3 regions of the Pseudomonas sp. H3_A02 genome follow, and region 1 is predicted to be linked to each of the others. Evidence: predicted binding sites of a transcription regulator. Region 1 holds the regulator's gene; each other region holds the start of a gene.

The links. Region 1 encodes FliA, which starts transcription of late flagellar genes. Its sites were predicted from a motif close to CTAAAGTTTNNNNNNNNNNNGCCGNTAA; they were not measured.
Region 2: a site for FliA is predicted at 2,096-2,123, ahead of AB4N80_RS20245 (methyl-accepting chemotaxis protein). Genes of this name have one in related genera too.
Region 3: a site for FliA is predicted at 2,414-2,441, ahead of flgM (flagellar biosynthesis anti-sigma factor FlgM). Genes of this name have one in related genera too.

The regions. Positions count from the first base shown of each region.
Region 1 is NZ_CP162807.1:5,969,327-5,974,095, reverse strand. It holds gene flhF (flagellar biosynthesis protein FlhF) at 1-327, shown strand, start outside; gene fleN (flagellar synthesis regulator FleN) at 443-1,273, shown strand; gene fliA (RNA polymerase sigma factor FliA) at 1,270-2,013, shown strand; gene AB4N80_RS26200 (chemotaxis response regulator CheY) at 2,180-2,551, shown strand; gene AB4N80_RS26195 (protein phosphatase CheZ) at 2,570-3,355, shown strand; gene AB4N80_RS26190 (chemotaxis protein CheA) at 3,386-4,769, shown strand, end outside.
Region 2 is NZ_CP162807.1:4,610,654-4,615,422, reverse strand. It holds gene AB4N80_RS20245 (methyl-accepting chemotaxis protein) at 43-2,037, opposite strand; gene AB4N80_RS20240 (hypothetical protein) at 2,276-2,464, shown strand; gene AB4N80_RS20235 (fe2+ zn2+ uptake regulation protein) at 2,474-2,854, opposite strand; gene pvdQ (bifunctional acylase PvdQ) at 3,151-4,769, shown strand, end outside.
Region 3 is NZ_CP162807.1:2,856,735-2,861,503, forward strand. It holds gene AB4N80_RS12625 (MFS transporter) at 1-643, shown strand, start outside; gene AB4N80_RS12630 (flagellar brake protein) at 706-1,452, opposite strand; gene AB4N80_RS12635 (flagella synthesis protein FlgN) at 1,545-2,012, opposite strand; gene flgM (flagellar biosynthesis anti-sigma factor FlgM) at 2,060-2,377, opposite strand; gene flgA (flagellar basal body P-ring formation chaperone FlgA) at 2,550-3,314, opposite strand; gene AB4N80_RS12650 (chemotaxis protein CheV) at 3,393-4,319, shown strand; gene cheR (protein-glutamate O-methyltransferase CheR) at 4,379-4,769, shown strand, end outside.

The DNA.
Region 1 (4,769 bases):
TATCTCGTGTTGGCAACCACCAGCCAGAAACAGGTTCTAACCGCCGCATACCACAGCTACAAACGCTGCGGACTGGCCGGCTGCATCCTGACTAAGCTGGACGAAACGGCAAGCCTGGGCGAGGTGTTGAGCCTGGCGATCGGTCATGAACTGCCGGTGGCCTACCTGACCGATGGGCCGCGGATCCCGGATGATTTGCATCTGCCGCGCCGTCATCAACTGGTCAGTCGTGCCGTGAGTGTGCAAATGCAGGAAGAACCCAGCGAAGAAGCCATGGCTGACATGTTCGCTGACATCTACCACAGCCCGAGCAAGCAGGTCGGCTGAGGTAATCATGAATATTTTTTGTACCTACATCGATGGTCTGCCATGCATTGTTCCTTATGCGAACGCGCAGCCAGTAATGTGGCCTCCGTCTAAGAAGACAAGGTAAAGAACGAACATGGGCAGCATGCATCCCGTACAGGTGATCGCGGTGACCGGCGGCAAAGGTGGCGTCGGGAAGACTAACGTGTCAGTGAACTTGTCCCTGGCTCTTGCAGAGCTTGGCCGACGGGTCATGCTGCTGGACGCCGACCTGGGCCTGGCGAACGTCGACGTGCTGCTGGGGCTTACCCCCAAACGCACCCTGGCGGACGTGATCGAAGGCCGCTGCGAACTGCGCGACGTGCTGTTGCAGGGGCCAGGCGGGATTCGTATCGTGCCGGCTGCCTCCGGCACCCAGAGCATGGTTCACCTGACCCCAGCCCAACACGCGGGCCTGATCCAGGCTTTCAGCGACATCGGCGACAACCTCGATGTGCTGGTGATCGATACCGCGGCTGGCATTGGCGACTCGGTCGTCAGTTTCGTGCGCGCCGCCCAGGAAGTGCTGCTGGTGGTCTGCGACGAACCGACGTCCATCACCGACGCCTACGCCCTGATCAAACTGCTGAACCGCGACTATGGCATGAACCGCTTCCGCGTCCTGGCCAACATGGCCCAGAGCCCGCAGGAAGGACGCAACCTGTTCGCCAAGTTGACCAAGGTCACCGATCGCTTCCTGGACGTCGCCCTGCAATACGTCGGCGCGGTGCCTTACGACGAAAGCGTGCGCAAGGCCGTCCAGAAGCAACGTGCCGTCTATGAAGCCTTTCCACGTTCCAAATGCGCGCTGGCGTTCAAGGCGATCGCCCAGAAGGTCGATACCTGGCCATTGCCGGCCAATCCTCGCGGGCATCTGGAGTTTTTCGTCGAACGTCTTGTGCAACAAACAGCAGGGCCCGTGCTATGACAGCCAGCGGTTACAACCATCTCTACAAAAAATCGGCACGGGACGCCCAATACGAATTGATCGAGCGTTATGCGCCACTGGTCAAGCGTATCGCCTACCACTTGCTGGCGCGGTTGCCGGCCAGTGTCCAGGTCGAGGACTTGATCCAGGCCGGCATGATCGGCCTGCTTGAAGTGTCGAACAAATACGACGCCAGCAAAGGCGCCAGTTTCGAGACCTATGCCGGTATTCGCATTCGCGGGGCGATGCTCGATGAAGTCCGCAAGGGCGATTGGGCGCCGCGTTCGGTGCACCGCAATACCCGCATGGTCAGTGACGCGATTCGGGCAATTGAAGCGAAAACCGGGCGTGACGCTAAAGATCACGAAGTTGCTGCCGAACTCCAGTTAAGTCTCGATGATTATTACGGGATTTTGAACGATACCTTGGGCAGCCGCCTGTTCAGTTTCGACGACCTGCTGCAGGACGGCGAACACGAAGGGCTGCACGAGGATGGCGCGAGTGCTCACATGGAGCCATCGCGTGACCTGGAAGATGAACGTTTCCAGAGCGCGCTGGCGGATGCGATTGCCAATTTGCCGGAGCGTGAGCGACTGGTCTTGGCGCTGTACTACGACGAAGAGCTGAACCTCAAGGAAATCGGTGAGGTCCTGGGGGTCAGCGAATCGCGGGTCAGCCAGTTACACAGCCAGTGCGCGGCCCGTTTGCGGGGGCGTTTGGGGGAGTGGCGAGCGCGTTGACAGGCAGTGTGGGGACACTGCGACGAGGCTGGCCTGGCAGGTACTGCGCCAGTCTCCATCCGTTGTGCTCCGGACCGTTGTCGAGTGTTGTGCCGGATTGATTGAAATGGCGCGTCCAGGTGCTGGGCGCGTTTAAGACTGCTTGGAGGTCGAATTGGACAAGAACATGAAAATCCTCATCGTTGATGACTTCTCAACGATGCGGCGGATCATAAAAAACCTGTTGCGTGACCTTGGGTTCACCAACACGGTCGAGGCGGATGATGGCGTCACAGCCATTCCGGTCCTCAACAGCGGGAGCATCGACTTTCTGGTGACTGACTGGAACATGCCCGGCATGACCGGTATCGACTTGTTGCGCCATGTGCGCGCCGACGAAAAGCTCAAGCATCTTCCGGTGCTGATGGTCACTGCCGAAGCCAAGCGCGAGCAGATCATCGAAGCGGCCCAGGCCGGTGTAAACGGCTATGTGGTCAAACCCTTCACGGCCCAGGCGTTGAAAGAGAAGATCGAAAAAATCTTCGAACGCATCGGTTAACGGCGCCACGGGGGAGCTATGGACAACGAATCTTCAATGGGCGATTTCGAATCGACCCTGAAAAAACATGCCCGCGAACTGGTCGACAGCCTTGAAAAAGGTCGCTTTGGCGATGCGGTTCAAATGATCCATGAGCTCAACCAGACCCGTGACCGCGGTCTGTATCAGGAAGTGGGCAAGCTCACGCGTGAACTGCACAGCGCGATTGTCAATTTCCAGATCGACCCGCACATGCCGCAGGCCGAGGAAGTCTCGCAGATCACCGACGCCACCGAGCGCCTGGGGTATGTGGTCAAGCTGACCGAGGCCGCGGCGAACCGCACCATGGACCTGGTGGAAAGCGCAACGCCGCTGGTCAACGGCCTGAGTGAAGAAGCCCAGGCCTTGAGCACCGACTGGGGCCGGTTCATGCGTCGCGAAGTCGGTGCTGAAGAGTTTCGGGAGCTGGCCCGTCGGGTCGACGGTTTCCTGACGCGCAGCAGCACCGAGAACCGCGCCGTGGCAAGCAACCTCAACGACATTCTGCTGGCCCAGGACTATCAAGACCTGACCGGCCAGGTGATCAAGCGTGTGACCCAGTTGGTCACCGAAGTGGAAAGCAACCTGCTCAAACTGGTGTTGATGGCCAGCCAGGTCGACCGCTTTGCAGGCATCGAACACGACCGTGAAGCGATGCTTGCTGAAAAAGATCCACAAAAACATCTCTCTCAGGGTGAAGGTCCGCAAATTCATGCCGATAAAAGAGAAGACGTTATGTCCGGTCAGGACGATGTGGACGATTTGCTGTCCAGCCTTGGATTCTGAGTTTTAGCCCTGTTTTAGGAGCAGCCATTAATGAGCTTCGGCGCCGATGAAGAGATCCTTCAGGATTTCCTGGTTGAGGCCGGCGAGATTCTAGAGCAACTGTCCGAACAGCTGGTCGAGCTGGAAAGCCGACCTGATGATGCGGATCTGCTCAATGCAATTTTTCGCGGTTTCCACACTGTAAAAGGAGGCGCCGGCTTCCTCCAGCTCAACGAGCTGGTGGAGTGCTGCCACATTGCCGAAAACGTGTTCGATATCCTGCGCAAGGGTGAGCGCCGCGTGGATTCGGAACTGATGGACGTGGTGCTCGAAGCGCTGGATGCGGTCAACAGCATGTTCAGTGAAGTGCGTGAGCGCTCGCCGATCACGGCTGCCACCCCCGAGCTGCTTGCCGCGCTATCGCGCCTGGCCGAGCCGCAATCGGCTGACGAAGCGGCGCCGATTGTCGAGGCGGTGGTTGAAGAGCCGGTCGCCGAAGAATCGGGCGACATCACCGATAACGAATTCGAACAGCTGCTGGACTCCCTGAATACCGTCAAGGCCCAGGCCGAGGCACCAGCCGCTCCGGCTGCACCTGCTGCGCAAGCCGCCGGTGGGGCGGCCAGCGATGAAATCACCGACGCCGAGTTCGAGTCGCTGCTCGACCAGCTTCACGGCAAGGGCCAGTTCGCGCCGGATGCGGTCGTTCCGCCGGCGGCCCCGGCCGCCCCGAAAGCGGCGGGCGACAGCTCGGACATCACCGATGATGAATTCGAAGCTTTGCTCGACCAGTTGCATGGCAAGGGCACCTTTGCCGTTGACGCGCTGGATTCGGCCATCGCTTCGGCACCGACGCCGGCCAAGCCCGCCGCCGCTGCCGCGGGTAGCGACCTGATCAGCGACCAGGAATTCGAATCGCTGCTCGATGAGCTGCATGGCAAGGGTAAGTTCAGCGAAGTCGGTACGGCTGCCGCTGCGCCCGCTACCGTTGCGCCAGCGGCCAAGGCTGCGCCCAAACCCGCTGCCAAGGCACCGGAGCCCAAGGCCGAGCCCGCCAAGCCTGCCGCTGCTGCCCCGGCACCCGCCCGTGCTCCGGCGGCGGCGCCAGCGGAAAAACCAGCCAGCGAAGCCGAGACCACCGTTCGAGTCGACACCGCACGCCTGGACGAGATCATGAACATGGTCGGCGAACTGGTGCTGGTGCGTAACCGACTGGTGCGCCTGGGCCTCAACAGCCAGGACGAAGCCATGTCCAAAGCCGTGTCGAACCTCGACGTGGTCACGGCAGACCTGCAGACCGCGGTCATGAAGACCCGCATGCAGCCGATCAAGAAAGTCTTCGGGCGCTTCCCGCGCCTGGTTCGCGATCTGGCTCGCCAGCTCAAGAAAGAAATCAACCTGGAACTGGTGGGTGAAGAGACCGACCTCGACAAGA
Region 2 (4,769 bases), 1.4 Mb from region 1:
AGCTTTGCTCCCACAGATCTGACACAGGTGAATGGGGGCGCTTCAGCGCACCTTGAACCGCCCCATGATCGTATTCACCCGACTATTGGCGTCCAGCAGCTGCCGGGTGTTGGCCTCGCTGGCCAGGCCACTTTCCACCAGTTCCTCCACCATGTGGCGGATTTGCACCATGCTGCGATTGATCTCCTCGGTCACCGCGCTCTGTTGCTCGGCGGCCGTAGCGATCTGGGTGCTCAGGCTGTTGATCTGGCTGACCGAGCCGGCCATTTCGTCCAGGCCCGAGTTGACTCGGGAGGTCGCATCGGCCGCCGACTGGCAACTGGCCTGGGTGTTTTCCATGGCCGAGACCGACGAACTCACGCCTTGGGTCAGGCGGGTCAGCATTTCGTTGATTTCCGAGGTACTGGCCTGGGTACGGGCGGCGAGGGCGCGGACTTCGTCGGCCACCACGGCAAAACCACGGCCTTGCTCCCCGGCACGGGCGGCCTCAATAGCGGCGTTGAGCGCCAGCAGGTTGGTCTGCCCGGCGATGGCGCCGATCACGCCCAGGATCTCGGTGATGCGCTGGGCGTCCTGTTGCATGCTCTCGACCTTGCGGGTGGCGCTGGCGACTTCATCGATCAACGCCACCACACTGCTGGAGGCCTCACCGACCACGACGCGGGAGCGATCGGCATGCTCGTTGGCGCGTTGGGTGAACGCCGCAGTCTCGGCGGCGTTTTGCGCGACGCTTTCAGCCGTAGAGCTCATCTGGGTGATGGCGGTCACGGTCTGGTCGGTTTCCGAGGCGTGGCGCATCAGGATTTCGCTGGTATGGGCCGAGGTCCGTTGCAGATCGCCCAGGCTCGACGCCATGGCGCCGGTGGCCTGGGTGACTTCACCGATCATGCCTTGCAGGTAAGCGATGAAGCGGTTGACCGAATGACCAATCGCCCCCAATTCATCCTCGGCCCGGATGGTGATGCGTCGGGTCAGGTCGGCATCGCCGGTGGACAAGACGTCGATGTTGCCTTTGAGCACCTTCATGCGATTAGTCAACTGGCGGATCGCGTAGAGCTGCATCAAGACCAGCAGGATCACCATCGGGATCTGCAGCAGGCTCAACGTGCTCAGTACATCGTCGCGCTGGGCGGTGATCAGGCGGGTCGGCAATGCGGTCGCCAGGAACCACGGCGAACCTTCGATAGGGCGCATGAAGAAGGTGCTGGCCTCGCCCTTGTTGTCGAACTCGACCCGCTGCAACGGCTGGTCGCGCTGGGCCAGGCCCGCCTTGACCTGGGCGGCGAATGGCGAGGTGGCCGCCAGTTCGCTGATGTTCTTCAGCACGATCGGCCCGCTGATGCGCGAACTGTTGCTGATGATCTTGCCGTCGCCTTCGACGATCAGCATCTCGGCGCTCAGGTCGGCTTCCTTGCGTGCCACCAGCTCATTGAAGAAGCCCAGGGTCACGTCGATGGTGGACACGCCGTAAGGCACGCCGTTTTTCTGGATGGCCATGGCGCAGTTGGTGCGCGGTTCGGCGCTGGCGTCATCTTTATAGGCCGCAGCCCAGGCGCATTTGCCCGGTGGAGTGGCCATGCCGCCCTTGTGCCAGGGTTGTTCGTAATAGTTGGGCGCGGCGTCACTGTTCCAGAAGGTATTGACCACCAGTTTGCCGGACGCGTCGCGGTGCCAGAACGTGCTGAACTTGCTGCGACCCTCGGCCCGCTGGTTGGGCAAGGGCCAGATCCCGCCGCCGAAGACTTTCAACTCGCCGTACTGATCCACCAGCCCCGGCAACACTTTGTCGATGGCATCGCTGTCGAGCAGCGGGATGGTCTGGGTGATGCTGCGTTGCTGCGCCTGTACCTTGTTCAATTCGCCCTGGATCTGCTCGGCAACCTCGGCGATGCGGTTCAGGACCACTTGCTCTTCGGTGTGGCGCAGCTTGGGCGCGACCAGGTAACTGATGCCCACCACCGTCAGGAGGGACAGCACCAGCATGAAAATAACCAGAAACAGGGTGTAGCGTGCCTGAATAGTTCGGAATGAAGGCATGTGGGAAGTCCTTGCACGAAGGCGACTTTCTGGAGCAGGCGGATGGGCAGTCCTGACTATATCGGCCTGGGAGGACGCAGCTTTAGAGGTCAGTTGGTCGAGGGATAGAACGAGCGGATTGCACGAAGACACGCCTTCGGCTGTACCATGGGGGCCGTCGGCAACCCGTCATCCAGGCGATAGGGTGCGGACTTGACAAGCCTTCGGATACAGAACGGATACATTCAGGAAATTGGCAATGACTCATTCACAACGTTTGAAATACTCGATTCTGATCGTCCTCGTCGTCCTGGCTATCATGCTGGGGCTGTCCTGGATGCAGGGCAAGGGCATGATCAGCGAGCAGTTGTTTCAATACATCGCCATTGCCGTGGCGGTCATCGTGGTGGTGATCAACGGCGTAATGCGGCGCAAGGTCAAGCCCTGAGCGCCGGCTTCATTCCTCGGCCTCGAGCACGGCCATCGCGCTAGGGTGCAGGCGGTAGCTTTTATCGGCGTTGAGGGTCACGACCCCTTCGCTGCACAGGCGCTTCAATACCTCGCGAACGCTGAGAAAGGACAACGGAATGTCCAGCCCCAATAACTGGCTGTGCACACCACGCACACCCAGGCAGCGGTTTTCGTGGGCGGCCTTGAGCAGCGCGTCGATGACTTTAAGACGAATCAGGCTGGTCCTGAGCCCGAAGCTCTTGAGCAGGCGCCTGATGTGGTCATTGCCGCCGCGCTCTGGCGGCCTGTCGAATTCACGGTGAGTGGCGTTCAGCGAGACGCCGGTTGGCCTTGGCTTGCCCTCCATGGGCAGTTGCGCGTTACGCATGCAGAAACTCCTTACCAGCCTGATCAGAAAAGGTCACGAATACTCTCCTGTTATAGGACGAACGAGGACGCGCAATCATGAGGACGATGATGTGAAAAAATTGCTCCCGCTTCGTCAAACCCCCGTGTTCAAGCGGCGCAAGGCCATTAATTTTTTTTCATCCGGTTCGTTTTCAAGGTAGGCACATTCCGGTTCAGCACGCGGCGTGTGATTTCCCAGGCGGGCCGAGTGTTTGTCGACTGGCGCAGCGGCAGCCGTCCTGGTCTCTGAAGTTTTCATCAGGAGTGAACGTGAGAATGTCCGGGCAGTTATCGAGGGTTGGCCTTGCAGGCGCTTTTCTGGGGATCGCCCTCGGGCTCAGCCCCGTGGTCAATGCGCAGGACGATGGACAGCAGGCCAGTGCCGAGATCCGTCGCACCCGGTTTGGCGTGCCACATATCCGGGCTCAGGACGAACGTGGACTGGGTTATGGCATCGGTTATGCCTATGCCCAGGACAATCTGTGCCTGCTGGCCAATGAGATCGTCACGGTCAATGCCCAGCGCTCGCGTTACTTCGGGCCCGAGCAGGTCACGGTCGAGCAGCGGGAGAACCGCGCCAGCGATCTGTTTTTCAGCTGGCTCAACACACCGCAAGCGGTCTCCGGTTTCTGGCAGGCCCAGACGCCTCAAGTGCAACAACTGGTTGAAGGCTATGCGGCGGGCTACAACCGTGCGTTGGCCGAGCGCAAGGCCAAGGGCCTGCCTGAGCAATGCGCCAGTGAGTGGGTGCGGCCGATCACCGCGCTGGACCTGGTCAAATTGACCCGTCGCTTGTTGGTGGAAGGCGGCGTCGGCCAGTTCGCCGAAGCCCTGGCTGGCGCACAACCGCCTCAGGCGACGGCACTCGCCACTGCTCCGGCCGCGAGTTTCGCCGCTGCCGCGACCCGGCAGCAGCGTTTTGCCCTGGAGCGCGGCAGCAATGCCCTGGCCATCGGCAGTGAGCGCTCGTTTAATGGTCACGGCATGTTGCTGGCGAACCCGCATTTTCCGTGGGTGGGCGGCATGCGTTTCTACCAGATGCACCTGACCATTCCCGGCAAGCTGGACGTCATGGGCGCGGCGCTGCCGGGCCTGCCGATGATCAACATCGGTTTCAGCCAACACCTGGCCTGGACCCACACCGTCGACAGCTCAAAGCATTTCACCTTGTATCGGCTGCAACTGGACCCGAAAGACCCGACCCGCTACCTGCTCGATGGCGAATCCGTGCCGATGAGCCAGCAGACGGTCGCGGTGGACATCAAGCAACCCGACGGCCAGGTGCAGACGGTTTCCCGCGTGGTCTATGGCTCGCAGTTCGGCCCGATCGTGCAATGGCCCGGCCGGCTGGACTGGGACAACCGATTCGCCTACAGCCTGCGGGATGCGAACCTGGAAAACGATCGTGTGCTGGCCCAGTGGTACGCCATGAACAAGGCCGTCACGCTCAAGGATTTGCAGGACGCCGTCCATAAGATTCAGGGCATTCCCTGGGTCAATACCCTGGCGGTGGACGACCAGGGGCAAAGCCTATACATGAACGTGTCGGTGGTGCCGAACGTCGACGCCGACAAACTGACCCGGTGCAGCGACCCCCGGGCCGGGCTGCAACTGATCGTGCTGGATGGCAGTCGCAGCGAATGCGCCTGGGGCAACGATTCCAATGCAGTGCAAAAGGGCATTTATGCCGCCGACAAGCTCCCGCAGTTGCTGCGCCGCGATTATGTGCAGAACTCCAACGATTCGGCCTGGATGGTCAACCCTGCACAGCCGTTGTCCGGTTATTCCCCGGTGATCAGCCAGCAAGGCCAGCCGCTGGGCCTGCGGGCGCGTTTTGCGCTGCAGCGGTTGGGCCAGTTGGCCAAGGTCGGGCCGGTGAAGGTGGCAGATTTACA
Region 3 (4,769 bases), 3.1 Mb from region 1:
GAGCTGCATCTTTGCCGGGTTGCTGGTTCAGTGGCCTCTGGGCTGGCTGTCTGACCGTTACGACCGGGCGCTGCTGATTCGCTGCTTTGCGCTGGTCCTGACGATCTGTGCACTGCCGTTGGCGATTCTTCCGACGGTGCCGTTGGAGGTGCTGTTCGTCGCCGGGTTCTTCTGTTCGCTGGTGCAGTTCTGCCTGTATCCGCTGGCGGTAGCCTTTTCCAACGACCACGTCGAAGCTGATCGAAGGGTGTCCCTGACTGCGATGCTGTTGGTGACCTATGGCGTTGGCGCCAGTATCGGGCCGCTGGTGGCCGGCGTGCTGATGAAGATGTTCGGCAGCCAGATGCTCTACGGCTTTTTCGCCTTCTTCGCCTTGGTGCTGGTGTGGCGGATCCGGCCGAAAGCAGTGACCAACCTGCATCAGGTCGATGACGCGCCGCTGCATCACGTGGCAATGCCGGACAGTATGTCGAGTTCGCCTTTGGTGGCGTGCCTCGATCCGCGGGTGGACGAGCAAGTGGTCCAGGAGCAGATGCAGACGCCGATCAATCCGGAGGTGGAGCCCGAGCCCGCCACTGAGACCGCGGCGGAAGCTGAAGTGCAGGACCCTGAGCCCCCCAGCTTTACCCAGGCCAGGCCTTGAAACAGACATAAAAAAACGGGCAGTCACCGCAAGGGACTGCCCGTTTTTTTATGGCTCGACGATTAGAGGTCGTCTTTATCGAAGCGCCGCGCTTCGCGCTGGAGCTGGTAGACGAACCGCTCGACCTGCCGTTGCACCAGGCCACTGATGTTGTGGAAGCGTACGCCGGCGAACGTGGTGTTGATCCTTTCTTCGAAATGCAGGTAACGCAGCTCCACCGGGGCGATCATGTTGCCAAACGGCAGGGCCGCGATGAAGCGCTCGTACACCTGGCCCAGTTGCAAACGTTCGGTGATATCGCCGTCGAAACGCAGCTTGCAACCGGTGGCGGAAATGTCCAGCAGCTTGCCGTCCACGGGGGACTTGAGCTTGTCGCCGCCCAGTTCAACGCTCACCAGTTGCGCCAGTTTCAGGGCGGCACGGAAGGCGTTGCGACGTTGGTGGTAGACCACTTCGTCGGGCAGGGCGCCGCGATAGCAACGACCGTCGCTGGACTCATCAATGGTCAGCGGACCCTTGCCATCCCAGGCGATGCGCACGCCGTCATGGAACCCCTCGACGCGAAACGGCTCGCCGGCCAGCAGGAAACGCTCGCCGTCCCGGGGAATCATTTCATCCAGGGCGATGGAATTGGTCTCGCGATCGACGTTGACCAGATAGCTCTGGAAGCGCTGGGTACGTTCATGGAAGGTGATGATCAGCGGGTCGTGGCTATCTTGCAGCATCCGCAGGTTGCCGGAGATTTCCAGGGGCGTGGTGAGGACCTTGGGGGGCTGCGGAGCATCATCCGCGTTTGAGGCATTGAACACGGTGGGTCAATCTCCAGGCAAAATACGACTACGAATAGCCAGCATTTTGCCAGCATGTATCGCGCGTTGATAGAGCGAAGGCATTGTTCGTTTCATGCCTGGCTGAGCGGGCGGTGCTTGACCATTCGGGCCGTCGAACCGCTAGCGTCATACAGCGTCGGGATCTCGCCACCGTTGAGAATACGCAACTGGTTGGCGGTGGCGGCCTGCTGCATCAGGATCGACTGGCCGTTGCGGGCGTTGGTCGCCTGGCATTGGGCGAGCAGGTCGTTGAGTACTTTGCTCTGGGACCGCAACTGGTCGCCGAGGGTCGACTGGGCAGCCAACTGCTCAAGGCCGTCATGACTGGCGGGCAGGTTGAGGCTGGCGAGGATCTCGCTGCGCTTGCGGCCATGCTGGTCGAGCAAGATGATCAGTGCCTGTTTTTGCGCCAGGATATTTTCCAGCAAAGGCATGTCACGACCGTGCAGGGCCACGGATTCGGCCTGCAATAGCTCCAGCAATTGTTGCGCTGGAACGAAGTCGTCGATGATCAGTTGCAATAAATGAGTGTCGTGCATGGCTGGCCTTGGGTCTTAGCGTCCAAAAGCCTCGCGCAGGCGGCGGCCTAGCGCTGGGCTTCGAAGTTGAGCAGTTTGCTGGCTACGCGGTTGCTGTCGACTTTGTAGCTGCCATCGGCGATGGCTGCTTTCAACTCGGCCACGCGGGCGTTGTCGACGACAGGTTGATCGCGCAGCTTGTCAGTGACCTTCTGCAACTGCTGAGCCTCATTGCTGAGGTGTACCGACTCCCCGTTGCTGACCTTTTCGGCAGGCGTGGACAGCGGCGCGGATTTGTCGGTTTCGACGGTTTCCTTGGTGGCGCTGGTACGCGTAGTGCCTGTCAGCGGTGAAGAGCTGTTTAAACGATTGAAATCGATGACCATGGTAAAAAACCTCAGGGTATTTGGACGCTTGCCATGTTTTCGGCCATCCCCAAAAAAACTTTAGGCTCATTTGTTCAATGAACGTGCGCACGTCTGCGCTTGCCTTTGCGTAAGGCACAGTCTAGGGAACACCGGGATCAAGCGCCAGCTTTCTACCTCCTCTATCGGGTCATTACATCGCCACTTCCACTTGGCCTGGAGCCATCACTTGCGCCTTGATGACGCGCTGGGAATTAAGGTTTTTTACCCGTATCTGCTCACGCATGCCGCCGTTGGACAGGGCCTCGCCGGGCATCCGCACGGCAAGAGAGCCGCTACGGGCGGTGATGACCACCTGGTCACCCTTGCGGACCACCTCGGCCTGTTCCAGGTGCACCAGCGTCACGACCTGATCGGCGACCATTGGTCGGACAAGTTTCTGCCCGATGGCTTGATCGACAGAGGTCAGGAAACCCTGGGTGATCTGGCTGATGTCCCGTTCGCGCAACATCACGTCCTGGGGCTCGACGATCCCGGCCCGCTTGAGTGGACGGGTGGTGGTGACGATTTCCCGGAACAGGCGCACTTGAGCGGGCACGAACACCGTCCAGGGCGCGGCACTGTCACAACGAACCTTCACCGTGACGCGGCCCAGGGGGCGGGCCGGGCTCTCCAGCGACGCAGTCAATTCCTTGTCACACATGGGCATGCGCAAGCGCGGGTCGAGCTGGTTGACTTCGATTTCGTAACGACCTTCGGTTTGACTGCTTGCCAGATAGTCTTCTACGGTGAATTCAAGAAAGCCCTGAGTGACGCCGATAAGGAGATCAGGCAAGGTAACCGGAGCCGCCGCAAGGGCAGGACTGCCCGAAGTGAACAGGCAGGCAGCCAGCAGTGCACCGAGCCAGTGGCGGCAGTGAGTGGTCAGGCGTCGAGAAAATGTCGTTTGTGCGTTCATGCCGGTTCAATAGCAAGCCCCGTGCCGTTTAGTGATGAATGCGCGTCGGACACATTAGCGTTAGGTAGGAGTCAGGGCATGGCGGGAGTAATGGATTCGGTAAACCAGCGCACTCAGCTGGTCGGTCAGAATCGCCTGGAGCTGTTGTTGTTCCGTCTCGACGGCCAACAAATGTACGGGATCAACGTATTCAAGGTTCGCGAGGTGCTGCAATGCCCCAAGCTGACCCTGATGCCCAAGTCCAGCCCCGTCGTGTGCGGTGTGGCCAATATCCGCGGTGCGACCATTCCGATTCTCGACCTGGCGATGGCGACCGGCTCCGGTCGGTTGCTGGACCAGAGCAATCCGTTTGTGATCATCACCGAGTACAACACCAAGACCCAGGGGTTCCTGGTGCGCTCGGTGGAGCGCATCGTCAACATGAACTGGGAAGAGATCCATCCACCGCCCAAGGGCACCGGCCGCGATCACTACCTGACGGCGGTGACCCGGGTCGATAACCAGTTGGTGGAAATCATCGACGTGGAGAAAATCCTCGCCGAAGTGGCGCCCACGCCGGAAGCGATTTCCGTGGGGGTGGTGGATGCCGAGACCCAGCACAAGGCGATTTCGCTGCGAGTGTTGACCGTCGATGATTCTTCGGTGGCCCGCAAGCAGGTGACCCGTTGCCTGCAAACGGTCGGCGTCGAGGTGGTGGCGTTGAACGACGGGCGACAGGCGCTGGATTACCTGCGCAAGCTGGTCGACGAGGGCAAGAAGCCTGAGGAAGAATTCCTGATGATGATCTCCGACATTGAGATGCCGGAAATGGACGGCTACACCCTGACCTCGGAAATCCGCAGCGATCCGCGCATGCAAAAGCTGCACATCATCTTGCATACTTCGTTGTCTGGTGTTTTCAACCAGGCGATGGTCAAGAAGGTCGGTGCCGACGATTTTCTGGCAAAATTCCGCCCCGATGACCTGGCGTCCCGGGTCGTCGAACGGATCAAAGCAGCAGAATAAAGTAGAAGGTCGGGCGCGTTGTGCGCCCGGCAAGTCAACACGATGAAAGAGGCGGTATCTTGTCTACGGGTAATTTGGATTTCGAACAGTTCCGGGTCTTCCTGGAAAAAGCCTGTGGCATCTTGCTTGGTGAAAACAAGCAATACCTGGTGTCGAGCCGTCTCAATAAGTTGATGGAGCAACAGGGCCTCAAGTCATTGGGCGAGCTGGTGCAGCGTATCCAGACCCAGCCGCGCAGTGGCTTGCGCGAGATGGTGGTGGATGCCATGACTACCAACGAAACCCTATGGTTTCGTGACACCTATCCGTTCGAGGTGCTGAAGAACAAAGTGCTGCCGGCCGCCATCAAGGCCAGCCCGGGCCAGCGCCTACGGATCTGGTCGGCGGCCTGTTCGTCGGGGCAGGAACCCTATTCGCTGTCGATGTCCATCGATGAGTTCGAACGCTCCA